3 regions of the Micromonospora sp. NBC_00898 genome follow, and region 3 is predicted to be linked to each of the others. Evidence: riboswitches for the same ligand, from Rfam matches in the RefSeq annotation. Region 3 holds a riboswitch; each other region holds the start of a gene.

Region 1 (6,121 bases), 2.2 Mb from region 3:
GCGGCATGCGGGACATCGTCGCGACCATCCAGCGGGAGCAGGACGAGGCGATCCGCTCCCCCGGCTCGGGCGTCACGATCGTCTCCGGCGGCCCGGGCACCGGCAAGACGGCGGTGGCGCTGCACCGGGCGGCGTACCTGCTCTACTCCGACCGCAGCCGGTACGCCGGCGGCGGCATCCTGGTCGTCGGTCCGTCGAGTGTCTTCGTGGAGTACATCGCCTCGGTGCTGCCCTCGCTCGGCGAGGAGACGGCCACCCTGCACTCGCTCGGCTCGCTCTTCCCGGGCATGTCGGCGACCCGGACGGACCCGCCGGAGGTGGCGGCGGTCAAGGGGTCGCTGCGGATGCGCCGGGTGCTGGAGCGGGCGGTCCGGGACACCGTGCCGGACGCGCCGGCCGAGCTGCGGCTGCTCTACCGGGGCGAGCTGCTCCGGCTGGAGCGCCGGGAGCTGGACGGCATCCGGGACCGGGCGCTGCCCCGGGGGGCGCGCCGCAACGAGGTGCGCCGGGCCGGCTTCGACGGGGTCCTGGCGACGCTGTACGCCCAGGCTCGCCAGCTGCGGGTCGGCCGGCTGCCGGAGCAGCGCGCCTTCGAGGACGAGATCATCGACCGGCCGGAGTTCCGGGAGTTCCTGAAGGCCTGGTGGCCCCGGCTGCACCCCCGGCACGTGCTCGGCTGGCTGGCCCGGCCGGAGCGGCTGCGCCGGTACGCCGGCGGCATCCTCGCCGGCAGCGAGATCCGGCTGCTGACGGAGGCGTACCGGAGCCTGGACACCGCGGGGCTGACCATCGCGGACATCGCGCTGCTCGACGAACTGGACGCGCTGCTCGGCAAGCCGATGCGGCCGGCGAAGGCGAAGCGTGACCCGTTCCAGCTCGCCGGCGGGGTCCGCGAGCTGACCACCTTCGCCGACCGGCAGCGGGCCGCCCGGGCCGCGGCCCGGGAGCGGCCGGAGGACTACCGGGAGTACGCGCACGTGGTGGTCGACGAGGCGCAGGACGTCTCGCCGATGCAGTGGCGCATGATCGGCCGGCGCGGCCGGTTGGCCTCCTGGACGGTGGTGGGCGATCCGGCGCAGACCGCCTGGACCGGCGATCCGGAGGAGCTGACCCGGGCCCGCGACCAGGCGCTGGGGCGCCGCCGCCGGCACCAGTTCACGCTGACCACCAACTACCGCAACTCGGCGGAGATCTTCGCGGTAGCGGCGGCTGAGATCCGCCGGCTCTACCCGGACCTGCCGCTGCCCACCGCGGTGCGCTCCACCGGGGTCGAGCCGGTCGAGCGGACCGTGCCGGCCGCCGAACTGGCGACGGCCGCCGTGGCGGCGGCCGGGACCCTGCTGGCCGAGGTGGAGGGGACGGTCGGGGTGATCACGCCGGTGCCGCGCCGGGACGAGGTGGCCGGCTGGCTCGGCGACCTGGGCGGCTCCCGGCTCCAGGTGGTGACGAGCCTGCAGGCCAAGGGCATGGAGTACGACGGGGTCGTGCTGGTCGCGCCGAGCGAGATCCGGGCGGATCCGGGTTCCGGCGTACGGACCCTGTACGTGGCGCTGTCCCGGGCGACGCAGCGGCTCACCACCGTCGACCCGCTGGGCTGAGCGGGGCTTCGACCGCGAGGGGGCGGATGCCGGCCGCTCAGTTGCATACATAGCGATGTGAACATAGATTGGGCCCGGCCGGGGCGAGGGCGAAAGGGTGTGGGCGTGGGCGCAGGTCATGACCACAGCGGGGCGGTGACCAACGCCGCGTACCGCCACCGGGGCCGGCTCTGGGCCGCGTTCGGGCTGCTCACCGCCCTGATGCTGGTCGAGGCGGTCGCCGCCTTCACGACCGGCTCGCTGGCCCTGCTCTCGGACGCCGGGCACATGTTCACCGACGTGCTGGGCATCGGCATGGCCCTCGCGGCAATCACCGCCACCCGGCACGCCGACACCGACCCGCAGCGCACCTTCGGGCTCTACCGGCTGGAGGTGCTGGCCGCCCTGGCCAACGCGGTGCTGCTCGGCGCGGTCGCGGTCTACGTGCTGGTCGAGGCGGTACGCCGGTTCGGCGAGCCGCCGGAGGTCCTCGCCGGTCCCATGCTCGCGGTGGCGGTGCTCGGCCTGCTGGCCAACATCGCCGCGTTCGCCCTGCTGCGTACCGGGGCGCAGGAGAGCATCAACCTGCGCGGCGCGTACCTGGAGGTGCTCGGCGACCTGCTCGGCTCGCTCGGGGTGATCGGCGCCGCGCTGGTCATCGCGCTCACCGACTGGTGGTGGGCGGACCCCCTGGTCGCGGTCGCGATCGGGCTGTTCATCCTGCCCCGCACCTGGCGGCTGGGGCGGGCCGCGGTGCGCATCCTCGTGCAGGCCGCCCCGGAGCACCTCCAGGTGACCGCGGTGCACGACCGGCTGGCCGCGGTGCCCGGCGTCGCCGAGGTGCACGACCTGCACGTCTGGACGCTGACCTCCGGCATGGAGGTGGCCTCGGCACACCTGACCATGGCGCCGGACGCCGAGGTGGGCACCGTGCTGGCGGCCGCGCGGGCGGCCCTGCACGAGGACTTCCGGATCGACCACGCCACGTTGCAGATCGAGCCCGGAGCGTCATCCGGGGCTTGTGGTGCGGTCGAGTGGTAGTTAGGACAAACTTAAATCAAAGTGGGTATTGTGCGCTAATGCCGGTTTTGCTCCCGGCTGCGGCCTTCGCTCACCGGGCCGAGCCGGAGCACCACCGGTAGGCTCGGCCCCGGCCTCCGCCGGGCGGCGCCCTCCGGCGCCTGCGGTGGCCGCCGCCTAATCGCCGCCCGCGGCGAACCGGGGAACCATGTTCGTGGGGTGCATCCGCGCCAGCGGTAGGGATCTTCCGTCCCGAACCCGTCAGCTAACCCGGTCGGCGGCTGACGGAAGGAAAGTGAATGCCAGCAGTGGCACCTGTACGACGGACGGCCGCCCGGTTGGCGGCCCTGCTCGTCGCGACGCTCGCGCTTGGCGTCGCCGCCGTGCCGGTCGGCCCCGCCTCGGCGGCGCCCCGGGCCGGCCTGCTCGCCGCCGCTCCCGGCGACGACGAGGGCGGCACCCCGGCGCTGCGCGCCCAACTCGACGCGGCCAGCAAGGGCTGGCTGGACGCGAAGGCCGCGCTGGCCCGCTCGGTCGGCCGGCAGAAGCAGCTCACCGACCAGCTCACCACGATCAACGCCGAGCTGAGCGTCCGCGACACCAAGGTCGGCGAGATCGCCGGCGTGGCGTACCGGACCGGACGGCTCGGCACCGCTGGGGCGCTGCTCAACAGCGACAGCCCGGAAGGCTTCCTGGACCGCGCCGCCGCGCTGGGCCAGGTCGCCGCCCACGAGGACCGGGCGCTGCGCGACCTGATCGACACCCGGGACCGGGCGACGACCACCCGGACCGCGCTGGACGCCGAGATCCAGGAACAGCGCAAGCAGGTCGCGGTGATGGCCAAGCGCAAGCAGCAGGCCGAGCGCGCGCTGGAGGTGGCGAACGACCGCGCGAGCAGCGGCGGCTCGGCCCGCGGCACGTCCACCGCGAACGCCACCCCGGCACCGCGCAACTCCGACGGCTCCTGGCCGCCCGAGTCGTGCAGCGTCGACGACCCCACCCCGGCCGACGGCTGCATCACCCCGCGCACCCTGCACGCGCTCAACCAGGCCAAGGCGGCCGGGTTCACCCGGTACGTCTCCTGCCACCGGCCCAGCGGGTCGGGTGAGCACCCCAAGGGCCGGGCGTGCGACTTCGCCGCGCAGTCCGACGGCTTCGGCGGGGTCGCCACCGGCGGCGACCGGACGTACGGCAACAACCTGTCCGCCTACTTCATCCGCAACGCCGACGCGCTGGCCGTGCTCTACGTGATCTGGTTCAAGCAGATCTGGCTGCCCAGCAGCGGCTGGAAGGCGTACAGCGGGGGCAACGGCGACCCGTCCAGCGACCACACCAACCACGTGCACCTGTCGGTCTACTGAGCGAGCGGGGTGGCCCGTCGCCGCACGGGCCACCCCGGCTACGTCCGCCGACGTACGCCGGATGTCGCCGCCGGCCCCACGACGCGGCCGGGCCGCCGGACCAGCATGGTCGGCATGAGTCGACTCGCCCCCGCCAGCCGCAAGGCCCTGCTGACCCTGCACCTGGTCACCGCGCTGGGTTGGCTCGGCGCGGACCTGGTGCTGCTCACCCTGGGCGTCGCCGGGCTGCGCGGCGCCGACCCCGCGGTGGTCTACCCCACCGCGGGGCTGGTCGTCACCTACCTCTTCGCGCCGCTGAGCGTCGTGGTCTGGCTGGTCGGGGTGGTGAGTTCGCTGCTCACCCCGTGGGGGCTGCTGCGCTGGCGGTGGGTGCTGGTCAAGTTCGCGCTCACCACCGTGATGCTCGGCCTGGTCCTGCTGCTGCTGACGCCCCGGATCCGGGAGCTCGGCGCGCTGGGCGCCGCCGCCTCCACCCACCACCGGGTGGACCTGGTCGTCGCCCCAGCGGTCTCCAGCACGCTGCTGCTGATCGCCACCGTGCTCTCCACCTACAAGCCGTGGGGCCGGCTGCGCCCCGCCACCCCGGCCCGCCGCCGCCCGGCGGCCGCCGCGCCCCGGTCCTGACCGACCGCCGTCGGACCGCGACCCGGGCTGCAGCCAACGGGTCAGCCCGGGCGGACGCGGCCGGCCGTGCCGGCGGTCAGCTCTCGGCGGGGGCGTCCGGGCCGCGGTCCAGCGCCGCACCGAGCCGGCTGGCCAGCCCGAGGTGGGCCGCCCGGGCCTGCCGGAAGGCGTACCCGAACAGGGGCGCCGGCGCGGAGAGGGTGATCTCGACGTCGATCCGCGTCACGCCGCCCGGCTCGTCCCGCAGCCGGGTGTGGTTGCGGACGGTGGTGGCGGGGCGCTGCCGGGCTACGGTCACCACCTCGTCCTCGCTCGCGATCAGCACGTCGGCCTGGTAGGTGACCGGGAAGCGCAGCGGCCCGACCGCCAGCCGGTCGGTGATCGCGTAGCTGGCCAGGGCGCCCGGGTGGGGCGGCAGCCGGCGCACGCCGACGATCAGCGGGTGCAGCTCACCCTGGCGGCTCAGGTCGCCGAGAAGCGCGACCGCCTCGGCCCGCGTACAGCGCGCCTGCACGGTGTAGCTGAACGTCTCGCGGCTGAGCACACCGTCCCCCTCGCCGTCGGCGGTCCGCACGATCGTCCCGTACCTGGAGCGGGCTGGCAACGCTCCGCATGACGCGGGGCGCGCGGGGAATCCGGGCCTCCGGATTCGAGGAGGCGGCGCGCATGGACGGGTACGGCGGATGACCGGCCGACCTGTACCGGCGGTTCGCCGCCGACCTGGGCGCCAACGGCAGCCGGGTGGTGGTGGACCTGGCCGGCGGGCGGCCGAACGATGACGCTGCGGGTGCTGGTCACCAACGACGACGGGATGGCCGCACCCGGCATCGGCTGGCTGGCCCGGACGGCGGTGGAGCGGGAGGGGCACGTGGTGCTCTCCGGGATCAACCGGGGTGCGAACGCCGGCCGCGCGGTGCTGCACTCGGGCACCGTGGGCGCCGCGTTCACCGCCGCCGCGAACGGCTGCCGGGCGATGGCGGTCTCCCTCGACGTGCTCTCCGCCGGGGAGGCCACGGCGGCCAGCGGCGGCGCCGCGGTGGCCGCCGCCGCCCGGGTCCGCGACGCCGAGCGGCACTGGTCCACCGCCGCCCGGGTGGCCCTCGCCCTGCTGCCCCGACTGCTGGCCGGGCCGGTGGAGAGCGTGCTCAACGTCAACGCGCCCGACCTGCCGCACGGCCGGCTGCGCGAGGTACGGAAGGGGACCCTGGCCAGCTTCGGCCAGGTGCAGATGACGGTCGCCGAGTCGGGGTACGGGTTCGTGCGTACCTCACTCGAGGAGCCCGGGCAGGCCGTCCAGCCCGGCACCGACCTGGCCCTGCTGGCCGACGGGTACGCCTCGGTGACCGCGGTGCGGGCAGTGATCGAGGTCTCCGACGTCGACCTGTCCGGGCTCGGCGCGCCCGAAGGCTGACGCCACGAACCGTGACCGGGAGTCGGCGCTCAGGCGCCGGGGAGCACCTCGGGAGTCGCGGCGCCGGCGAAGTAGGGCTCGGGGGCGCCGAAGAGGCCGAGCAGGCCGGTGACCCAGAGCTGCCGGTG
Region 2 (6,121 bases), 500 kb from region 3:
AAAGAGGTGGGCCCATGGGACTTCGTCCCAACCTGCTGACCCGGCGTACCGCCGGCGTCGCGTCGACGACCCTCGCGTTGCTGCTCAGCACCGCTGCCGTGGGCGTCGTTCCCGCTGCTTCGGCCTTCTCGGCCGCCCCCGGCGCGTCCTGCGCCGAACCGACCGACGTCCACTCGGACGCCCGGATCAAGAAGGGCGGCTCGGCCAAGCTGGACCCGAACACGCTGACCGCCAAGCAGGTCCGCGACCGCGAGGCCGACCTCGCCGCCGCGCTGCGCGAGCGGGCCAACTTCCGCGCCGGCGCCGGCGTCACCACGCTGGCCACCGTCTCCATCCCGGTGGTCGTGCACGTCATCCAGCGCGACACCACCCGGGCCGGCGGCAACATCCCGGACTCGCTGGTCACCGCCCAGATCGACGTACTCAACAAGGCCTACGCCGGTGCGACCGGCGGCGCACCGACCGCGTTCAGCTTCCAGCTGCAGAAGGTCCACCACGTGACCAACGCCGCCTGGTACCCGATTGTCCAGGGCTCCACGGCCGAGCGGCAGATGAAGTCCTCGCTGCGGGAGGGCGGCAAGAGCACGCTCAACCTCTACCTGGGCGAGCTCAGCGACAACCTGCTGGGTTGGGCGACCTTCCCGAAGCGCAAGCTGGACAGCATGGACGGCGTCGTCGCACTGAACGAGTCGCTGCCGGGTGGCACCGCCACCAACTACAACCAGGGCGACACCGGCACCCACGAGGTCGGCCACTGGCTGAACCTCTACCACACCTTCCAGGGTGGCTGCTCCGGCTCGGGTGACAGCGTCTCCGACACCCCGGCGGAGTCGTCGCCGGCGTTCCAGTGCCCGACCGGGCGGGACACCTGCACCACGGCCGGCCTGGACCCGATCACAAACTTCATGGACTACACCTACGACTCGTGCATGTACCAGTTCACCCCTGGTCAGGCGAGCCGCATGCTGACCGCGTGGAACGCCTACCGCGCGGCGTAACGCAGCCGTACGGCGACTCGGTGCCGGCTCCGTCCTCGGACGGGGCCGGCACCGGCGTTTCCGCTGCCTCAGGCGGCCGGACGGCGGGTGTCGAACCCGTGCCGGCCGCGCCGGCCCTCCGTTGCGGTGGCGCCGACCCGGCGCGCGGGCGCGCCCGCCCGCGGATCGAACCAGACCTGCACCGCCGGCGCCGCGGAACCGTCGACCGGATCGGCCGCGCCGCCCTGGTCGCGCCGGGTCAGCATGGCCACGTCGACGGTGAACTCGAACAGCCGCCAGTCGACCTGCGGCGCGGCCCGGCCGATCTCGGCGACCCGGGCCACCCGGGCCTGGTCGGTGACCGGCCGGGCGCGGCCGGCCACGTACGCCTCGTCGTCGCGTTCCTCGGGCGGGAACGAGTGCAGCGCGTAGCGGCCGTCGCGTTCGAGGTCGCGGCGCTTGGGCGAGTCGAGGACGAAGCAGAAGAGCCCCTCGTCGGTGATGACCGGCGAGACCGGGTGGACGCGGGGGCCGCCGTCGGCGCGGACCGTGGCGAGATAGCCAAAGCCCGGCCCGTACTGCTGCATGAGAAGGCGGATCTCGTCGGCGAGGCGGGGCTCGTCGGCGGCGAATTCGGACCAGGAAGCCATGCCGACATTCTATCGAACACACGTACGAACGCGCAGTCCGACACGCAGGTCACCCGTACCGGTCGCTATGGTGTTCGGATGCTGCTCTCCGACCGCGACCTGGTCTCCGAGATCAAGGTGGGCACGCTCGCGCTGGAGCCGTTCGAGCCCACGCTGGTGCAACCGTCCAGCATCGACGTACGCCTGGACAAGCTATTCCGGGTCTTCAACAACCACCTCTACACGCACATCGACCCGGCGGTCCAGCAGGACGACCTGACCTCGATGGTCGAGGTGCCCGAGGGCGAGCCGTTCGTGCTGCACCCGGGCGAGTTCGTGCTCGCGTCGACGCTCGAGGTGATCTCACTGGGCGACCAGCTCGCCGGCCGCCTCGAAGGGAAGAGCTCACTGGGTCGGCTCGGGCTGCTCACCCACTCCACCGCCGGCTTCATCGACCCGGGCTTCTCCGGCCACGTCACGCTGGAGCTCTCCAACGTGGCGAACCTGCCGATCACTCTCTGGCCGGGGATGAAGATCGGTCAGCTCTGCATCTTCCGGCTCTCCTCGCCCGCCGAGCACCCGTACGGCTCGGCGGTCTACGGCTCCCGCTACCAGGGGCAGCGCGGTCCGACGCCGAGCCGGTCCTGGCAGAACTGGCGCACCTGGCCGACCCGCTGACGGCGAAGGGGCCCCCATGGCGCGGGAGCCCCTTCCGGCGGATCAGCCCGGTCGGCCGTAGCTGTTGATCTGGCCGTCGTCGACGCGTTTCATCGTGATCGGCTTGCCGGACTGGGAGGCGTGCACCACCCAGCCACCGCCGACGTACATCGCGACGTGGTGCAGGTCGCTGTAGTAGAAGACCAGGTCGCCAGGGCGCAGCTCGCTCCGGCTCACCCGGCGGGTGACGTCGTGCTGCTGGCGGGCGTTGTGCGGGAGCGACACGCCGGCCTTGGCCCAGGCGGCCATGGTCAGGCCGGAGCAGTCGTAGTGGTCCGGGCCGGCGGCGCCCCAGACGTAGATCTTGCCGATCTGGGCGCAGGCGAATTTGACCGCGATGCCGGCCGGGCCGCCCGGATAGCCGGACGGGCAGGGCGCGGGCCGCAGCGGGCCGCCGCCACCGTTGCCGTAGACCTTGAGCCGGAGCTTGTCCAGCTTGGCGATCTCGGCGTTGATCAGCTTCTTCTTCGCCGCGAGCTGGGCCTCGGTGCGGGCCAGCTGGGCGACCATCTCGTCCAGCGGCTTCTTCTTGGCGGCCAGCTGGTCGCGAAGCTCGACGACGGAACTCACCTGCTGCTGCTGACGGTGGGCGAAGCGGTCGAGCAGTTCGAGGTTGTTGACCACGTCGGCCGGGGAGCGACTGCCCAGCAGCGCGTTCACCGTCGACAGCTGCTCGCCCTTGTACGCGTCGGCGGCGAGGCCGCTGACCTGACCCATGGCGAGGTCGACCTGGAGCTGCAGCGGGGCGATCTGCTTGGCCAGCGCGTCGGCCTGCTTCCGCTTGACGGCGAGGTCCTGACGGGTGGCGTTGTGCTGCTCGATGATCGGTTCGAGCTTGTTCCAGTCCTGGTCGATCTGGCGCTCGATCTCGGCGACCGACGGGTCGGCGTGCGCCGCCGTGGCGCCGCCGGTCAGGATGACGGCGGTGCCGGCCAGTGCGGCGAGTGCGGTGGTGAAGCGGGACCAGCGTGGACGCGGCGCAGCCGTCGTCCGGTCGACCGACCGGACCGACGGTCGCCGCGGGGCATGGTGTGCCACCGGGCTTCCGTACTCCTTCTTCGCTGACCGCCTACCGGGTTAGCTGACGGGTTCGGACGGGAAGGGAGCCGCCCTACCGCAGTGTCGCGGATTCACCCCAGGTACCTGGTTCCCCGGCTCGCCCGGAGGCGACTCGGCGGTGTCGGACCGTCACCACCCCGGTTGGGCGGTGCATACATCGGTCGACGATTGACCAGAGTAGAGATCTCCGTTATCGATCCGCAACCCACGACGCCGTGACACTCCGTACCGAAGTTCCCGGCGATCGGCGCGGTGAAGGTTTCCTTCACTCAACATCATCACGGGGAAAGGTATTGACCCAGCGCCATGCGTGGGGCGAGGGTGAGCACGCAGTGACTTCCGCCCGATCTGGAGGTTCCATGCTCCGTTCGCCAGTGCCCCCAACCAGACGAGCTCTGCTCGCCGCCGCCGTGGCGGCGGCCACCGTTCTCCTCACCACCGGACCCGTCGCCGCCGAACCCGACGCCGGGCCGACCGGACCCACCGACCGCCAACAGCAGTACGCCGCCGCAGCAGCCGAGTACGGCGTGCCGGAGAGCGTCCTGCTCGGCGTGTCGTACCTGGAATCCCGCTGGGACACCCACCCCGGCCAGCCCAGCACCAGCGGCGGCTATGGGCCGATGCACCTGACCGACGCCGAACAGGTCGCCGCCACGCCGTCCAGCGCACACGTCGACGAGAACGAGGACCCCCGGGGCGACGAGTCCCGGCCCCTGGTCGTCGACACCGCAGCGGCGGCCACCCCGGGGGACCTCCTGCCGCAGGCCTCCCTGCAGACCCTCGACGCCGCCGCCGCGCTCACCGGGGCGGCCGAGGAGACGCTGCGCACCGACGCAGCGGCCAACATCCGCGGCGGGGCGGCGCTGCTGGCGTCGTACCAGAAAGAACTGGCCGCGCCGGTCGGCGCCGGCAGCGACCCGGCGGCCTGGTACGGCGCGGTGGCCCGCTACTCCGGCGCGGACACCGAGGACGCCGCGGCGGCCTTCGCCGACGAGGTGTACGACCAGATCGGCCAGGGCGCCAGCCGGACCACCGACGACGGCCAGCGGGTCACCCTCGCCGCCACCGCGGTGACGCCGGACGAGTCCGGGCTGCACAAGCTCGGACTGCGCCGCGCCGAACGGCCGGACGGGCTGGAGTGCCCGGTCCGCCTGGCCTGTGAGTGGATCCCCGCGCCGTACGAGAAGTACGGCCCGAACTCCGGCGACTACGGCAACCACGACCTCGGCGAGCGGCCCGCCCAGCAGAAGATCGAGTACATCGTCATCCACGACACCGAGGGTTACTTCGGCCCGAGCGTGAAGCTCGTGCAGGACAAGACCTACCTGGGCTGGCACTACACGCTGCGCTCGGTGGACGGCTACGTCGCCCAGCACATCAAGGCCAAGGACGTCGGTTGGCACGCCGGCAACTGGTACGTCAACGCCAAGTCCATCGGCATCGAGCACGAGGGCTTCGCCGGGCACGGCACCTGGTACACCGAGGCGATGTACCGGACCTCGGCCAAGCTGGTCCGCCACCTGGCCCTGCGCTTCCAGATCCCGCTGGACCGGCAGCACATCCTGGGCCACGACAACGTGCCGGGCATCCTCCCCGGGAACGTGGCCGGGATGCACTGGGACCCGGGCCCGTACTGGGACTGGTCGCACTACTTCGACCTGATGAAGGCGCCGTTCCAGTCGACCGGCACGCCGCACACCGGCCTGGTCACCATCGACCCGGACTACGCCACCAACCGCCCGGCGTTCCTCGGCTGCAACCAGCAGCCGCCCGGCGTGCCGAAGCCCACGCCGCCGGCGGTGCCGTGCCCGCTGCGCGGCTCCTCCTCGGTCATCCTGCACACCGCCCCGAGCGAGTCCGCCCCGCTGGTCAACGATCGCGGCCTGCGGCCGAACGGCACGCCGGACACCATGTACATCTCCGACCACGGCGCCCGCGCCTCGGCCGGCCAGACGTACGCCCTCGCCGAGGTCCAGGGTGACTGGACCGCGATCTGGTACCTCGGCCAGAAGGCCTGGTTCCTCAACCCGGCGTCGGCCCCCACGGCCAAGTGGGCGCAGGGCTTCGTGGTGACGCCCAAGCCGGGCAAGGCCACCATCCCGGTGTACGGCCGGGCCTACCCGGAGCGGGCGGCCTACCCGGCCACCATCCCGTACCAGACCATCTCGCCGTTGCAGTACACCTTCGCGGCGGGCCAGCGGTACGCACTCGGCGGCGTCCTCCCGGGCGAGTACTACCGGGCGGTCTCCTTCGACGGCTCCGCCCCCGGCGACCGGACCGTGGTCCGGGGCGAGAACCAGTACGTGCAGATGCAGTTCGGTCACCGGGTGATGTTCGCCAACCTGGACGACGTGCTCATCCTGCCGGCGGCGGTGGGTTCACCAGAGTAGTCCCCGGCGGCACGACGAAGGCCCCCGGTCAGCTGACCGGGGGCCTTCGTCGTCGGATCGGATCAGGTGACCCGGCGGTAGCCGGCCACCGGCATGTAGTTCACCTGCGTCACCTGGACCGGCTTGCCGGTCCGGGGCGCGTGCACCATCAGGCCGTTGCCGAGGTAGAGGCCCACATGGTGCAGGTCGCTGTAGAAGAACACCAGGTCACCGGGGCGGGCGTCGGTGCGGGAGACGGCCCTGCCCTCGTTCCACTGGGCGCCGGTGAAGTGGGTCAGGGAGATGCCCGCCGCCTTGTAGGCGTACTGGGTCAGGCCGGAGCAGTCGAACGAGTTCGGCCCGGTGGCGC
Region 3 (6,121 bases):
GGCGGTCGGCCCCGCCCCGGTGCCGAGCCACCAGCCGAGGGTGCCGACGGCCAGGGCGATCACGATCGGCACGAAGACCCCGGAGATCCGGTCGGCGAGCCGCTGCACGACCGCCTTGCCGGTCTGCGCCGCCTCGACCAGCTTCGCCATCTGGGCGAGCTGGGTGTCCCCGCCGATCCGGGTGGCCCGGACGACCAGCCGGCCGCCCGCGTTGACGGTCGCGCCGACCACGGTGTCACCCGGCCGGACCTCCACCGGCACCGACTCGCCGGTGAGCATGCTGGCGTCGACCGCCGAGCTGCCCTCCTCGACCACGCCGTCGGTGGCGACCTTCTCGCCGGGACGGACCACGAACCGGTCCCCCACCGCGAGCTGGTCGACCGGGACGCGGAGTTCCTGGTCGCCGCGGAGCACCGCGACGTCCTTGGCGCCCAGTTCCAGCAGGGCGCGCAGGGCGGCGCCGGCGGTCCGCTTGGAGCGGGCCTCGAAGTAGCGGCCGGCGAGGATGAAGACGGTCACCCCGGCCGCCGCCTCCAGGTAGATGTTGCCGGCGCCGTCGGTGCGGGTGATGTCGAAGCGGAACGGGTGGGTCATCCCGGGCATGCCGGCATCGCCGAGGAAGAGCGCCCAGAGCGACCAGCCGAACGCGGCCAGGGTGCCCAGCGACACCAGGGTGTCCATGGTGGCCGCGCCGTGTCGCAGGTTGATCCACGCGGCCCGGTGGAACGGCAGCCCGCCGTAGACCACGACCGGGCCGGCCAGGGTCAGCGACAGCCACTGCCAGTAGTCGAACTGCCAGGCCGGCACCATGGCCAGCAGGACCACCGGCACCGCGAGGGCCACCGACATCCACAGCCGGGTACGTAGCCCGCGCAGCTCGTCCACCGGCTCGGCGACGGCTTCCGTCCCGGCCGACGCGGGCGGGGGCGGTACGACGGCCGTGTACCCGGTCTTCTCCACGGTGGCGATCAGGTCGGCCGGGCTGATCTCGTCGGCGTACCGGACGGTGGCCTTCTCGGTGGCGTAGTTGACGGTGGCCTCGACGCCGTCCATCCGGTTGAGCTTCTTCTCGATCCGGGCGGCGCAGGAGGCGCAGGTCATGCCGCCGATCGCGAGTTCGATCAGATTCGGCGCGACCGGCAGGGACTTGGCGGTCGATGTCATCGCGGCACCTCCTGTCAATTGTGCCCGTGACCGGGTTCGCCGTGCCCGGCGTCGGCGGTCGGTGCGGTGGTGGCGGCCGGCGCGCTGGTCGCCGGTGCGCCCGGGTCGCCGGCCACGACGGTGAACTCGGCGGTGTGCACCGCGTCGCCGTGCCGGAAGTCCAGGTAGAGGCGGTAGCTGCCGGCCGAGGGCACCTCGGCGTAGAAGGTCACCGCCGGCCCCGCCGGGGTGCGCCCGTCGCCGGGTGCGCCGTCCGGATGGACGTGCAGGTACGCCAGGTCGCCCTGCCGCAGCGCCACCAGGTGCCCGTACGCCCCGAGGTAGGGCTGGAGGTCGGTGACGGGCTTCCCGTCCCGGCTGACGGTGAGGGTCAGCTCGGCGGTGCGACCGGGCTGCGGCGCGCCGGCCAGGGTGACCGTGTAGCCGTCGACGGTGGTGCTGGCGGCCGGCGCCGGCAGCGGCCGGGCGTCCAGCGCACCGGGGACGGTGACGTCGACCCCGAGGGTCAGCGGCTGCCCGCCGGCCGGCGTGAAGTCGGCGAACGCCCGCCAGACGCCGGGGCCGGCGAGCGGCGAGGCCACCCGCCAGGTGCCGTCGGCGACCAGCTCCGGGTGGACGTGCCGGAAGCCGGAGAGGTCGCGGCGGGCGACGATCAGGTGCATCCGCTTGTCGTGCGCCACGTCGTACCGGGTGACCGGCGCGCCGTCCGGGCCGGTGATCCGGAAGGCGAACTCCCCGGCGGGTGCGGTCATCGGTTGCATCGTGAAGCCCCGGTCGGAGACGAGCAGTCCGCCGGGCAGGTGGTCGGTGGTGGCGGCGCCGGCCGGATGGTCACCGTCGGTGTGACCGGCGTCGGTGGCATCGTGGCGGCTGGTGGCGGCGGGGGTGTCGGGGCCGGCCACCTGGCCGACCCCGTACGCCGCGCCGAACACCGCCGCGAGGCCGAGGGCGAAGCCGCTCAGCTTCGTCGCCGTGTTCATCGTGGTACCTCGGTTCCTTCGGGTCCTCAGACCCGTCACGCCCCGACGAGGTCGTAGCCGGCCTCGTCCACGGCGGCGCGGACGGTGTCCGTGTCCAACGGGCTCTCGCTGGTGACGGTGACCTGCCCGGAGGCCAGGTCCACCTGGACGTCGCTGACGCCCGGGATCGCGCCCACCTCGGCGCTGACCGAGCTGACGCAGTGCCCGCAGGTCATGCCCTGGACCTGGTAGGTGGTGGTGACCATCGCAACTCCCCTTCCGCCGTGCTCAGCCTACTCTTCCGCTACCTGTACCCGGTGGGGGTATCGGCAACGATGGGACCGTACCATACCCCCGAGGGGTACGCTATCCTGGACCTCATGACCGCACCGACGACCCCGACCCGGGGCTACACCGCCAGCAAGGACCAGCTCCTCGCCCGGCTCCGCCGCATCGAGGGCCAGGTCCGCGGCATCGAGAAGATGGTCGAGGACGACCGCTACTGCATCGACGTGCTCACCCAGATCTCCGCCATCCAGGCCGCCCTGGACAAGGTCGGCCTCGGCCTGCTCGACGGGCACGCCCGGCACTGCATGCACGAGGGCGCCGCCGAGGGGCGGGCCGACGAGATGGCCAGCGAGATGATGGCCGCCGTCGGCCGGCTGATGAAGCGCGGCTGACCGGGACCTGCGACCCGTGCGCCGGGTCCTTTCGACCCGGCTCCGCCGCGCCCCGCCCACCGTAAGGTCGAGGTGGCGACCGGTACCGGAGCCCTCGGCGCGTCGGACCGGCCGACCCTCGCACGACGGGGAGGGCAGCCATGATGCGGAACGGCCCGATGATGGGCTGGATGTGGATCTGGTCGCTGGTGGGGCTGGCGGTCCTGGTGCTGCTGGTGTGGCTGGTGGTCCGACTGACCGGCGGCGGCCGGGACGGGACCGGCACCTCCTCGGCCCGCCGCATCCTCGACGACCGGTACGCCCGTGGCGAGATCGACGAGGAGGAGTACCGGCGCCGTCGCGCCGGCCTGGCCTGACCCACGCCGCCGTGCCGGCACCGCAACCCCGGGGCGCCGGGCCGACCGAGGCCGCCGGGCGCCCGGACCGCGCACGGCCCCGGCGCCGGGTTTGCGGTGGGTGTTGTGAATCCGCGCCTGTTGGGCGAGCGACTCCCCACCGCTGGGTGGGGCGGGCCTCCGCGGGCCAACCGATCCTCGCGCCGGCCCGGGTGGGCGGCGGGGGTCACCCGGCGGCGGGACCGGACCGCAGACGAGCACGGACGCCGTACGGCGACACTCCGCAGCGTGACCGTCCGCGCCAAACGCGATGCTGGTCACGGCACTGGCCGTCGAATTACCGCTTTAGTCGGCTTACGGACGTAGATCCTCGGCACGCCTCTCGGGTAACCTCGCTGCCGGTCACCGCCGAAGGCGCGCAGCGGCGCCTGCGGTGCCGCCGCCCAATCGCCGTACGGCGAACCGGGGAACCAGGTACCTGGGGTGAATCCGCGCCAGCGGTAGGGGCCACTTCCGTCCCGAACCCGTCAGCTAACTCGGTCGGCGGTCGACGGAAGGGAACACTGTGACGGCACCCCTGCGCCGCTGGCTGACACCCGTCGTGGCCGCGCTCGCCGCGTTCGCCGTCGTCGTCGGCCCCGCCCCCGCGATCGCGGCGCCGACGACGCCCCCCACCCCCTCGGGGCACGCGGAGGACGGCGAGCCGATGCTCATCACCGACGCCATCGAGGCGGCCAACCGCGGCTACGTGCAGGCGAAGACCAAACTGGCGCAGTCGAAGCAACACCAGCTCCAACTGGCGGTGGAGGTACGCGCGGCGCAGAGTCAGCTGGACGCCATGCGCCCGCAGGTGAGCAAGATCGCGGCGCAGTCGTACCGGACCGGCCGCATCGGCGTGGTGGCCGTGCTGCTGGAGAGCAACACCCCGGACTCGTTCGTCCGGCGGGCGGCCGCCCTCGACGAGCTGAACATGGTCAACGCGCAGAAGCTCGCCGAGGTCAACGCGGCCAAGACCCGCGCCGAGCAGGCCAAGCTGGCACTCGACGCCGAGGTGCGCGCGCAGCAGACGCTGACGAACGCGATGGCTCGGGAGAAGAACGCGGCGGAGAAGGCGCTCGCCCTGGTCGGCGGCAAGGGCTTCACCGGCGGCCTGGTCTCGGCCACCTCGCCGGTCGCCCGGATCGGCCCCGGTCGCACCGCCGACGGGGACTGGAAGCCCGAGTCGTGCAGCGAGAACGACCCCACCACCTCCGGCTGCATCACGCCTCGGACGCTGCACGCGTACAAGGAGGTCAAGCGGGCCGGCTTCAACCGGTTCGTCGGCTGCTACCGGCCCGGCGGGCCGTGGGAGCATCCGAAGGGCCGGGCCTGCGACTGGTCGTTGCAGAACAGCGGGTTCGCCCCCTGGCACAACAACGACACCCGGATGTACGGCAACAACGTCGCCGCCTTCCTGATCCGCAACGCGGACCGGCTCGGCATCTACTACGTGATCTGGAATCGGCAGATCTGGTTCCCGGCGACCGGTTGGAAGTCCTACAGCGGGCCGTCCAACCACACCGACCACGTGCACATGTCGTTGCTCTGACCGACGAGGCAACCGGGCCGAGGGGCCGTCCCGCCGAACCGCGGGGCGGCCCCTCGGCCGTCGTGATCGTAGGGAGGTCAGCCGCCGACGGTGGTCGGCGCGGCGCGCTCGACCTGCGCGGGTGGCGGCGCGGCTGCCGCACCCGCCGGGACCGTGGCCACCGTCCGCGCCTCGCCCGCGCTGAGCCGGTACGACATGCCGACCACCGCGCACCGCCCGGCGGCCACCGCAGCGGCCAGGACGGAAGAGTTGGCCAGCAGCGCCTCGACGGTCTGCGCGATGTGGATGTCGACGATCCCGTTGATCTCCTCTACGCCCTCCGCCGCCGCCCGGCGCAGGCTGGGCACCACGGCGTCGACCAACGCGCCGAGGTGGCCGCCGGGGGCCCGGCCGGTGGTGACGGCCTCCCGGGCGGCCTGCACCGCGCCGCAGGAGTCGTGCCCGAGCACCAGCACCAGCGGCGTGCCGAGCACCGTGACGGCGTACTCGACGCTGCCGAGCACCTCGGGGCCCGTGGTGTGGCCGGCGGTCCGGACCACGAAGAGGTCACCCAGCCCACGGTCGAAGATGATCTCGGCGGCGAGCCGGGAGTCGGAGCAGCCGACGACCACCGCGAAGGGGTGCTGACCGTCGGCGACGGCCGCCCGGTGGCCGGCGTCCTGGTTGGGGTGGCGCGGGACGCCGGTGACGAACCGCTGGTTTCCGGCGTGCAGCTCGGCGAGCGCCTGCTCCGGAGTGGTCGGGGTCAATTACCTCACCTCGTCCTCGCGCGAAACGACCTGGTCAGCCCGGCCGGCGGCGGAGGCGGCCTCGCCACCAACCGTCACACGCAGGCAAAGGTACGTCAAGATTTACGTGATACGGATTTCATACGTTGAGTGGGACTTGACCGCGGGACGAGTACGGCCACCGCGGCCGGGCCGCCCCCGCGCCGCCCGGGCGAGGCAGGGCCGAGAAACCCGAACGAAGGGCCATACGATGACGCACATGGCGACGACAGCAGGCCAGAACGGGAGCAGCCGGAACTGGACGTTCCTCACCAACCACGGGCACGTGCTGCTGGCCATCGCACGCAACCCCACCGCCCGGCTGCGCGACGTCGCCGACGAGGTGGGGGTGACCGAGCGGGCCGCCCAGGCCATCGTCGCCGACCTGGAAGCGGGCGGCTACCTGCGCCGCACCCGGGTGGGCCGGCGCAACGAGTACACGATCAACCCGAGCGGCCATTTCCGCCACCCGGCCGAGGCCGACCAGCAGGTCGGCGCCCTGCTCGCCCTCTTCACCGCCGAACCCGCCGCCGGGTCCTGACCCGACCGTCCCGCGACACGGCAGCGGGTCCCGGGCGGCCGGGCGCTCCCGTCACCGCGCGACGGGCGCCGCGACGGTAATCTCACC

What was found. A riboswitch is a leader RNA that binds a small molecule or an ion and turns the genes downstream of it on or off. The one in region 3 is predicted to bind cyclic di-AMP.
Region 1: another riboswitch for cyclic di-AMP. It lies ahead of OG799_RS01055 (coiled-coil domain-containing protein); the one in region 3 lies ahead of OG799_RS26075 (coiled-coil domain-containing protein).
Region 2: another riboswitch for cyclic di-AMP. It lies ahead of OG799_RS28540 (NlpC/P60 family protein); the one in region 3 lies ahead of OG799_RS26075 (coiled-coil domain-containing protein).

What each region holds. Positions count from the first base shown of each region.
Region 1 covers NZ_CP108775.1:212,622-218,742, reverse strand. The annotation lists gene OG799_RS01065 (HelD family protein) at 1-1,598, shown strand, start outside; gene OG799_RS01060 (cation diffusion facilitator family transporter) at 1,704-2,618, shown strand; cyclic di-AMP (ydaO/yuaA leader) riboswitch at 2,762-2,893, shown strand; gene OG799_RS01055 (coiled-coil domain-containing protein) at 2,897-3,958, shown strand; gene OG799_RS01050 (hypothetical protein) at 4,073-4,582, shown strand; gene OG799_RS01045 (SRPBCC family protein) at 4,659-5,156, opposite strand; gene OG799_RS01040 (5'/3'-nucleotidase SurE) at 5,358-5,993, shown strand; gene OG799_RS01035 (STAS domain-containing protein) at 6,023-6,121, opposite strand, start outside.
Region 2 covers NZ_CP108775.1:5,866,456-5,872,576, forward strand. The annotation lists gene OG799_RS28525 (zinc metalloprotease) at 15-998, shown strand; gene OG799_RS28530 (pyridoxamine 5'-phosphate oxidase family protein) at 1,067-1,627, opposite strand; gene dcd (dCTP deaminase) at 1,706-2,284, shown strand; gene OG799_RS28540 (NlpC/P60 family protein) at 2,327-3,361, opposite strand; cyclic di-AMP (ydaO/yuaA leader) riboswitch at 3,375-3,510, opposite strand; gene OG799_RS28545 (N-acetylmuramoyl-L-alanine amidase) at 3,742-5,772, shown strand; gene OG799_RS28550 (NlpC/P60 family protein) at 5,835-6,121, opposite strand, start outside.
Region 3 covers NZ_CP108775.1:5,369,604-5,375,724, forward strand. The annotation lists gene OG799_RS26050 (heavy metal translocating P-type ATPase) at 1-1,164, opposite strand, end outside; gene OG799_RS26055 (hypothetical protein) at 1,179-2,144, opposite strand; gene OG799_RS26060 (heavy-metal-associated domain-containing protein) at 2,180-2,389, opposite strand; gene OG799_RS26065 (metal-sensitive transcriptional regulator) at 2,504-2,803, shown strand; gene OG799_RS26070 (SHOCT domain-containing protein) at 2,944-3,159, shown strand; cyclic di-AMP (ydaO/yuaA leader) riboswitch at 3,569-3,699, shown strand; gene OG799_RS26075 (coiled-coil domain-containing protein) at 3,704-4,726, shown strand; gene OG799_RS26080 (carbonic anhydrase) at 4,804-5,475, opposite strand; gene OG799_RS26085 (helix-turn-helix transcriptional regulator) at 5,705-6,034, shown strand.